DNA from 2 places in the Robertmurraya sp. GLU-23 genome. Region 1 is predicted to be linked to the other one. Evidence: riboswitches for the same ligand, from Rfam matches in the RefSeq annotation. Region 1 holds a riboswitch; the other holds the start of a gene.

Region 1 (4,690 bases):
GTGGATGATCAGTAAGTCCAGGGTAGTACACTTTTTTCACAGAAGGATGGTCCTGCAAGAAGTGTGCTATTTTTAGTGCAGATTTCATTGAGAAGTCCATACGAACCGATAAGGTCTTTATTCCTCGTAACACTAACCACGCATCTTGAACGCCTAACACAGCGCCAAATGAGTTTTGTAAAAATCCAATCTGTTTAGCAAGATCAGGATCGTTAACAACGATCGCACCAGCAACTACATCACTATGACCAGAAAGGAACTTCGTGGCACTATGAAGCACCACATCCGCACCAAGAAGTAAGGGCTTTTGTAGAGCAGGTGTTAAAAATGTATTGTCAACAAAGGTTAAAGCTCCAACACTTTTAGCAATGTCACTAATGGCTCGGATATCTGTCACCTTTAAAAGGGGATTGGAAGGAGTTTCTACATAGAAAACCTTTGTATTCGGACGAATCGCCTGTTTAACTTCTGTGAGGTCCGTCATATCAACAAATGTGTGCTCGATTCCAAAACGCGAAAGAACTTCCGTCACCATTCTGTAGGTCCCACCATACACGTCTTCTGTGATCACCACATGATCTCCTTGAGAGAGAAGGAGAAACGCAGTCGAAATGGCTGCCATACCTGATGAAAAGGCATATCCGTTTGTACCTTCTTCAAGGTTAGCAATGACTGTTTCAAAAGCTTCGCGAGTTGGATTCGCACTTCGACCATAGTCGTATTTTCCAAACTCATCGACGCTATGCTGATGGAAGGTGGATGCATGTTGAATAGGAACGGAAACAGCACCGTTTGTTGGATCAAATTTATGTTCATTATGAAGTAGTTTTGTTTCAAATGAGAAATTGTGTTCTTTTGTCATTTTTATGCCTCCGAACTTAAACGAGTAAGAGCTTGGTCAATATCTTTAATTAAATCCTCCACGTCTTCAATACCAACAGAGAAACGAAGCAGGCGATTACAAACGCCTATTGAAAAACGAATTTCTTCCGGAATATCCGCGTGTGTCTGTGTAGCTGGGTATGTAATGAAGCTTTCTACACCCCCAAGACTTTCTGCAAACGTAATAAGCTTAAGATTTTGTAAAAATGAATTAACCCACTCTTCTTTTTTAATTCGGAAGGATAGCATGCCTCCGCGGCCTGGGTAAAGAACATCTACTACATTTTCATGATTCTTTAAGAAGCTTGCAAGTTCGCTTGCATTTTTTTCATGCTGTTTCATTCTAAGTGCTAAAGTCTTCATCCCACGAATAAGAAGCCAAGAGTCAAACGGACTTAAAACCGCTCCTATAGAGTTGTGGTGGAATCCAAGCTGTTCACAAACCTCTTTTCCTTTCCCAACGATCAAGCCAGCTAGCACATCATTATGTCCACCTAAGTATTTGGTAGCACTATGAATGACAATATCAGCTCCAAGCTCAATCGGTCTTTGAAGTAATGGAGTGTAAAACGTATTGTCGACAATTAATAATATATTATATTTCTTCGCTAGTTCAGCAACCGCTTGAATATCCGTTTCTTCCATTAGAGGATTGGTTGGTGTTTCAATGAATATGGCCTTCGTTTTTTCTGTAATAGCCTGTTCGATAATGCTCACATCATGAGTTTGTACATACGTACTTGAAAGTCCCCATTTTTTAAATCCTTGCTCTAGAATTCGATAGGTTCCACCGTATAAATCTCTTGATACAATCCATTCGTCGCCAGATTCAAAGAGTGCAAGAATGGTAGTGATAGCAGCCATTCCGGAACTACAGGCAAATCCTTGGTCACCGCCTTCTAAATCAGCTATTGCTGCCTCTACAAGTTTTCTTGTTGGATTACCTGTTCGAATATAATCAAATCCAGTTGATTGGCCTATTCCTTCGTGTCGATAAGCTGTCGAAAAGTATACAGGTGGGTTTACTGTCCCAGTTTGAGTTTCACTTCTGTTTCCGATCTGTGCTACCTTTGTTTCATTTTTGTACATTTTAGTCTCTCCCAACATCCTAATAATAAAAAAAAGCCTTCTCTCTAAGAAGAAGACTTTGTTATCAACATGAGCCATTCTTCTTATCTTCCAAGTAAAATACTTGCTGGAATTAGCACCTTTTCAAAAAATTGATGGTTGCTGAGGCTTCATAGGGCCAGACCCTCGACCTCTCTTGATAAGAAATCAAAACATTTAATTTTTTCTAACTTTACTACAGTAAATCGCTAAGTGTCAATCTTTTTTACAAATTAACGACAATTTTGTTCACAATTTCCTAAAATTTACTATATGAATATTCAGAACATTTAATATATAATAAGTTTGAGAACAAAAAGTGGAGGGAAATTCATGCAAACGAAAAGCAGATGTCATCATCGGTATATGTTGAGTGAAGACGCCTTTTTTGTTACCGAGGATGGAATTGAATTGTTTATATCAGGTGAGGGTCTTCAAGGTTATCCTGTAGGTGGTCACGTGGATTTTCCTCTTGAAATGAGAGAAATGAATGAATCAGTTCAAAAGGAGAAACGTCTCTCCAGTCAACCACCGCAACAACTTTACTTAAATATGATCAATCAGTTATAGACGGGGAAACTCGTCTTGTTTATTTTCGTAGGAAAAAATAAAACCACCGGCACTTGGGTGCCGGTGGTTGTGTCCTATGATTTAATTGTCGGTTTCAAATTTCTTTTCTCAATTTCCTTCTTCAAAAACTTCGCCCATTCTTTATCCTCACCTGACTTCAATGCATTCCGATACGAGACAACTAACATTTCATTACTCATAATCTTCATTTGCAAGCCTCCTTAAAATGGACTGAATTTTCTAGCTTTTTATCATTGTATCGGGTTTTAATCCATTTGAAAACCCAAAACTCCAGATTTACTGCCATAAAATTATTAATATTCTGTTACAGGATTTTCACGTAATGGTTTTTTTTATGATAAAATATGGTAAATAGTTTGTACGATGGGGGAGAAGGATGGATACGATTACACTTTTTGTTTATGGTACATTAAGAAGACATGAAACGAATCACAGATTAATCAGAGAAGCTACTTGTATCGCTGAACAGGCATGGGTAAACGGTGAGCTTTTTGATACAGGTAACGGTTATCCTACACTAGAACTCAATGATTCCGGTAAGGTGCATGGAGAGTTATATGAAGTTAGTAAAACCCTTTTACCTCAGCTCGACGCATTGGAGGATTATGAAGAGGGTAAAGAGTCTAATTTGTATGACAGAACAAATGTTACCGTTCATACTGATAAAGGCACTAAAGTAGCGCTCGTGTATGTGAATGTGGATGAATCAAGCAAAGCTGAAAAAATCACCCACGGTGATTGGAAGTTACATAGATTCATGAAAAATCGTCCTGACCAAGTATATTACTTTGCATATGGTTCATGTATGGATGATGAACGATTCCGAAAAGCGGGGGTAGATCACTGTTTTAAAAATCTCGTCGGTGCTGCTGTTTTAAAGGGATACTCCATGAAATATCTTTTCAGAGTAAGTGATGGCGGAAGAGCAGATATTGTAGAAGATGGTGGTGAAACCGAAGGGGTAGTTTACTTAACTCCATATGAAGGGGTCGAGTATTTATTTGGTAGAGAGGGGTTTTATGGAGGATGGTATCGCCCAACCTTTGTAGATGTGGACATCGATGGAGAAATGTTAAAGGATGTTTTGACATTCCATGTGTATAACAAAATGCCCGAAGTGTCACCCCCCGACCATTATTCGACCGAAATTCTTAGAGGGGCCAAAGGAAGATTGAGTGAAAGGTATTATCAATATCTACTAAAAGAACTTGATCGTCTAAAAAAATCAAGCAATAGTTAACTTTTTTATTGTACATCGGTTTAATACGAGTATCCATTGTGGTAAACACTTGATATCACCAACTTAAGAAAGTGGGTCAGAATATGAGTGGGAATCGAGAAAATGGCTATTATGAGCTGGTGTATAATAATCGACAATACAACTATCTAGAGTTTATTAGATTAGATACAATATGTGAAATTAGTTATATCACTTTAAAAAATATCTTAACAGGTGAATTTTTTACCTTTGAAGAAAACAAAGTTCGAAAAGTGACAAAAAGAAATTTTCGAATCAAGCCTTTAAAGAAGCATTTTTTAGAAAAAGTTGCTAAGTAGTTACTTCCTTTCTATAATAAGATAGATAATGTAAAAGGAGTGACTGTAGTGATTCATCTAAAATGGTCAGAGTCAGAAACAATAAAAAAGGTAACTTGTGTTCACACAAAAGCTGAAAAATATATTGTAGATAATAAATTAACACCAGGAAATGTGTACGAAGTAAAAAATGAAACAGAAGAATTTTACTTTATTATAGATAATAGTGGAAAAGTCGGCGGCTATTACAAGGATTATTTTAAAGAAGCTTAACATCAGACTACATAATACTGTTAGCATGGTAGCTAACAGTATTTTCTTTTAATCTGTCATTTTTCTAATTAATAGGGTGAATATTATTATGAGGTTATTATTTGTAGGGATCGGTGGTTCCATTGGAAGTGTGTTGAGATATAGTATTTATTACAATATGTTAGCCATTAATGGAAACTGGTTACCATTTTTAGGAACATTACTCGCCAATTTGTTAGGAGCATTTGCACTTGGTTGGTTTACTTCAAGACTGTTGCTATCAAAAAAGCTCCCTGATGAGTTAGCAGCTGCTATTGGGACG
Region 2 (4,690 bases), on a different contig from region 1:
GCAAATAAATATGTTGTTGTCGGAAAAACAATGCGTGATTTACTGATCAATTGTCATTTTCCGGATGAAGAGTTAAATGAAGTTATGAAAAATCTCATGCTTGAAGGTCATGCAACAGGTACGTTAACATTAACGACAAGAAGTGGGAAGACTTTGCATTATGAGTATTCTACGAAGCAAAATGTAGTAAGTAACCTAAGTTTAACAACCTTCAGGGATGTTACGGAAAAGCTTGAAATGGAGGCGAATCTTCATAAATCTGATACCCTTAGTGTAATCGGTCAGTTGGCAGCTGGAGTTGCCCATGAAATTCGTAATCCAATGACTGCGTTGAAAGGTTTTATTCAGCTTTTAGAGGACTCTAGTGAAGGAAAGCATTCCATGTACTTTGATGTGATCTCAACCGAACTGAATCGCATTGATGCGATTATAAATGAATTTTTAATATTAGCAAAACCACAAGCGATCAAATTTGTGGATCATAGTATTACTCAGATTATGTCAGAAACGGTCAATCTATTAAGTGCACAAGCTGTTTTGTACAATGTTCAGTTCCTTCTTCATTACGATGATGATTTACCAACATTAATCTGTGAACCTAATCAGCTGAAAAAGGTCTTTATTAACATGATTAAAAATGGCATAGAAGTTATGCCGAGCGGCGGATATATTACGATTTCAATGAATCAAACAACTGATGATCGGATACATATTTCCATAAAGGATGAAGGCTATGGAATACCGGAGGAAAAACTGAAAAAGCTTGGTCAGCCGTTCTATACGACCAAAGAGAGGGGAACAGGCCTAGGTCTTATGGTTTCTTATCGGATTATAGAAGAGCACGAGGGGACGATTAAAGTTGAAAGTGAAGTTGGAAAAGGGACGGTATTTCATGTATATTTACCAGTCGGAAAATAAAGGTGGAATCATTTATGAGTAGATTGTATGGAACGGTTGAATCGGAGTTAGGCACCATTTATATAGTAATAGAAAATGAACTAGTATCGGCCGTTCATATTGGAGAAGAGGATTTTCTGAAGCACGAAAATGGTCATCAGTTGATCCTTTCACTTGAAAATGAACTGGTACAAGAAGCGGTGCAGCAAATGGAGGACTACTTTTCAAAGAGAAGAAAGGGCTTTGATTTACCACTTCAGATGGAAGGAACTGAGTTTCAATGCTCTGTTTGGAAGGTCCTACACTCGATTCCATTTGGAACAACATACAGCTATCAGGAAGTAGCAGAAAAGATAGGGAATAGTAAAGCCGTTCGTGCGATCGGACAGGCGAATAAAGCGAACCGTCTACCTATTATTATTCCATGTCATAGAGTTATTGGGAAAAATAAAAAGCTAACTGGCTATGCAGGAACACGTACAGATATAAAGGAGAAGCTCCTTACACTAGAAGGAGCTGGCTTTAAACAATAGTAAGAATACGAGTAGAGAATTCCTTCTACTCGTATTTTTTTGTGTGTAAAAATGTAACTAACTCTTCAATGGATGTGAATTCATTACGCTTAAGAATTAATGTTCTACCTAACGCTAAAGATTTTTCTTTCGCTGCAATTCGTTCCTTTTCATCCGAAAGACCATCCAAGTCCGCAACATGGGCAAGACCGATTGTTCTTCTTATAAGTTCACACCCAGCAAATCCAACCGCATCCTGAAAGTATTTTTGTAGAGTAGAAGAAAGGAAACCGTCAATACGGGCAAATGGTTCTAAATTGTCTTGTTCCCATAGGACTGAAAATTGATTTTCATACACATTCCAGAACGTTCTTACATGTGAGTATACCGCATGTGATTTTTCTTCGAAGGCAATAGCTTGGAACAATAAATTTGCAATTACTTGACCAATATCAAAACCTACAGGACCAAAGTATGCAAATTCTGGGTCAATTACTTTTGTTTCTTCCTTCGACACAAATAAGCTGCCTGTATGAAGATCACCATGTAAAAGTGCTTCAGCTTCGGTTAAAAAGCTTTTTCTCAGTAACGCTACTTGAAGTTTTAAATCTGTATCCTTCCATAGTTTTTCAACTGTTGAAGTAAGCTGTGGTTCAAAATCATTTGTCTCTGCATCAAAGTAAGGATCTGAGAAAATGAGGTCCTCAGTAATTTTACATAATTCTGGGTTAATAAATTTTCTAACAAGCTCTTTCTTTTGACCCTTATCCAAACCAAACTCCGATGTGAAAAAAGTTGTATTGGCTAAGTATGTTCCAAGATGACTTGCAAGCAGGGGATACTCGTTTCCATCAATTAACCCTTTTCTAGCGATAGTTAAATGAGATAAATCTTCCATAATCGTTATTGCTAACACTTCGTTCGTATAATACACTTCAGGAACAAATTCAGGAGCGTGCTTTTTAAATAGTTTTAATGCTTCTGCTTCTATCGTTGCTCGTTTTAAAGTGAGGGGCCATGATTCTCCTACTACTTTTGCATATGGAAGAGCTTGTTTTATAATGATGCCTTTTTGATCTTGATCTTTAATATGAAAAACTAAATTTAAATTTCCATCTCCTATTTCTGTACACGATAGAGTACTATTTTCGGAGAATAAATTTCTCTCTTTTGCTAGTGAGATGGCTGTTTCTTCTGTTAATGGTTGATAAGTTTCTTGTACTACTGTTGACATAATGATTATCCTCCTATTGCATAAAAAAACCTCTTTCTGCTAGAAAGAGGTTTGAGGCTGTAGTCAACAAACCTCTTATCTACCAGAAAGGAAATTTCTTTCTGTTGGAATTAGCACCGTGCCTTACGGATATTATCCGGCGCTAAACTGATAGCGCCCCATTTCACAATGGAATTACGGTCGGTTGCTGGGCTTCATCGGGCCAAATCCCTCTGCCTACTCTTGATAAGAGATGTAATTTTCAGTTAATATTTACTGATGAGAATCATATCAGCATAGTGTTAAAGTTGTCAATAGTTTTTAATATAAGTCTGTCCGGCGGTCTGAAAATATCGGAATCATGTTACGGACTTTCTTCACTTCTGCTAAATCAATTAGTCCAGTAACAATGGATTCATATTCGTCTCCCTCTGCAATTACTTCCCCCCAAGGATTAATAATCAAAGAATGACCAGCAAACACATTGTCTGGATCTGAGCCAGAACGATTACATGCTATGACAAAACATTGATTTTCAATCGCTCTAGCAATTAATAAAGATCTCCAATGGTTCAAACGAGGGAGAGGCCACTCAGCAACCACCACGATGGTCTCCGCTCCTTCTGTCGTATGAGCCCGAATCCATTCAGGAAAGCGAATATCATAGCATATCAATCCTGCAAATATGTGATTGTCGAGCGCAAATATGCCTTTTGTACTTCCAGATTGAAGATGTTCATGCTCGTTCATTAGTTTAAAAAGATGCGCTTTGCTGTATGTGGAAACAAGTTCACCTTCGTTATTTATGACAAGCAATTTGTTATACACACCGTTGTTTTCTTGAGAAGCAACAGAGCCACCAACAATATGCACACGATGTTGTTTAGCTAATTTTTGCAAAAATTCAATGCTCTTTTTTGCTTCCACATCTGCAAGAACATCGAGTCGGGTTAAGTCATAGCCTGTCGTCCACAGTTCTGGAAGGATGACTAAGTCAGGTTTTTCAGCCATGGCTGACTCTATTAATCTTTCCGCTTTTTGAAAGTTTTCTTCTACATTTCCAAAGCTTATGTCCATCTGAATACAAGAAACTCTCATAAGAAACCACCTTTTCTAAAAAAAATTAGTAAAAATACTTTACAAGTTGTCATTTACGATATACATTTGTGACTAGTTTTTCAATATAAACATTGCCAATTGCCCGAAAATATAAAGTAGGTGGAAAAATGATGATATATCCTCAATCAAAATTATTAAAAAGCTTACCTAAACAATTCTTCGCTTCACTTGTAGCAAAAGTAAATAAGCAGATCAGAGATGGTCATGATGTGATAAACCTGGGTCAGGGAAACCCTGATCAACCGACAGCTTCACATATCGTAAAAGCCCTGCAAGTGGCTGCAGAGAATCCGAATAATCACAAATACTCTCCCTTCCAAGGCTTCGCGTCATTAAAAGAGGCGGCTGCGACATTTTATAAAAGAGAATATAACGTAGATATCAATCCAGAAAAAGAAGTTGCCATCCTTTTTGGAGGAAAAGCTGGGCTTGTTGAAATCCCACAATGCCTATTAAATCCAGGTGAACATGTTCTCGTCCCTGATCCGGGTTATCCTGACTATTGGTCGGGGGTAGCTCTAGCACAAGCAGAAATGATAACCATGCCATTGAAAGAAGAAAATCATTTTCTTCCTGATTATACGGCTCTATCAGATAGCGAGCTAGAAAAGGCAAAGCTCATGTTCTTAAATTATCCGAATAACCCGACAGGCGCAATAGCAAATGCTAATTTTTTCGAGGATACAGTCGCGCTTGCCAAAGAGCACGAGATTTGTGTTGTTCATGATTTTGCATATGGAGCGATAGGCTTTAATGGTCATAAACCGATTAGTTTCCTACAAACAGAGGGTGCAAAAGACGTCGGGATTGAAATTTATACGTTATCTAAGACGTATAATATGGCTGGTTGGAGAGTAGGCTTTGCGGTTGGAAATGAAAGTGTCATTTCAGCTCTTAATTTGTTGCAAGACCATTTATATGTAAGTCTTTTTGGAGCTGTCCAAGAAGC

The links. Region 1 has a riboswitch for S-adenosylmethionine ahead of ACVBAX_RS04245 (methionine biosynthesis PLP-dependent protein). Riboswitches for the same ligand answer to the same signal wherever they lie in the genome.
Region 2: linked by a shared signal. The riboswitch ahead of mtnK (S-methyl-5-thioribose kinase) and the one ahead of ACVBAX_RS04245 (methionine biosynthesis PLP-dependent protein) in region 1 are both predicted to bind S-adenosylmethionine.

The regions. Positions count from the first base shown of each region.
Region 1 is NZ_JBRKCV010000001.1:824,723-829,412, forward strand. Features, by position in the region: gene metC (cystathionine beta-lyase) at 1-862, opposite strand, end outside; gene ACVBAX_RS04245 (methionine biosynthesis PLP-dependent protein) at 865-1,971, opposite strand; SAM riboswitch class I at 2,052-2,156, opposite strand; gene ACVBAX_RS04250 (hypothetical protein) at 2,323-2,559, shown strand; gene sda (sporulation histidine kinase inhibitor Sda) at 2,634-2,768, opposite strand; gene ACVBAX_RS04260 (gamma-glutamylcyclotransferase) at 2,957-3,820, shown strand; gene ACVBAX_RS04265 (hypothetical protein) at 3,904-4,137, shown strand; gene ACVBAX_RS04270 (DUF6501 family protein) at 4,186-4,389, shown strand; gene crcB (fluoride efflux transporter CrcB) at 4,478-4,690, shown strand, end outside.
Region 2 is NZ_JBRKCV010000002.1:43,292-47,981, forward strand. Features, by position in the region: gene ACVBAX_RS04515 (PAS domain-containing sensor histidine kinase) at 1-918, shown strand, start outside; gene ACVBAX_RS04520 (methylated-DNA--[protein]-cysteine S-methyltransferase) at 933-1,430, shown strand; gene mtnK (S-methyl-5-thioribose kinase) at 1,456-2,643, opposite strand; SAM riboswitch class I at 2,716-2,875, opposite strand; gene ACVBAX_RS04530 (carbon-nitrogen family hydrolase) at 2,944-3,720, opposite strand; gene ACVBAX_RS04535 (aminotransferase class I/II-fold pyridoxal phosphate-dependent enzyme) at 3,849-4,690, shown strand, end outside.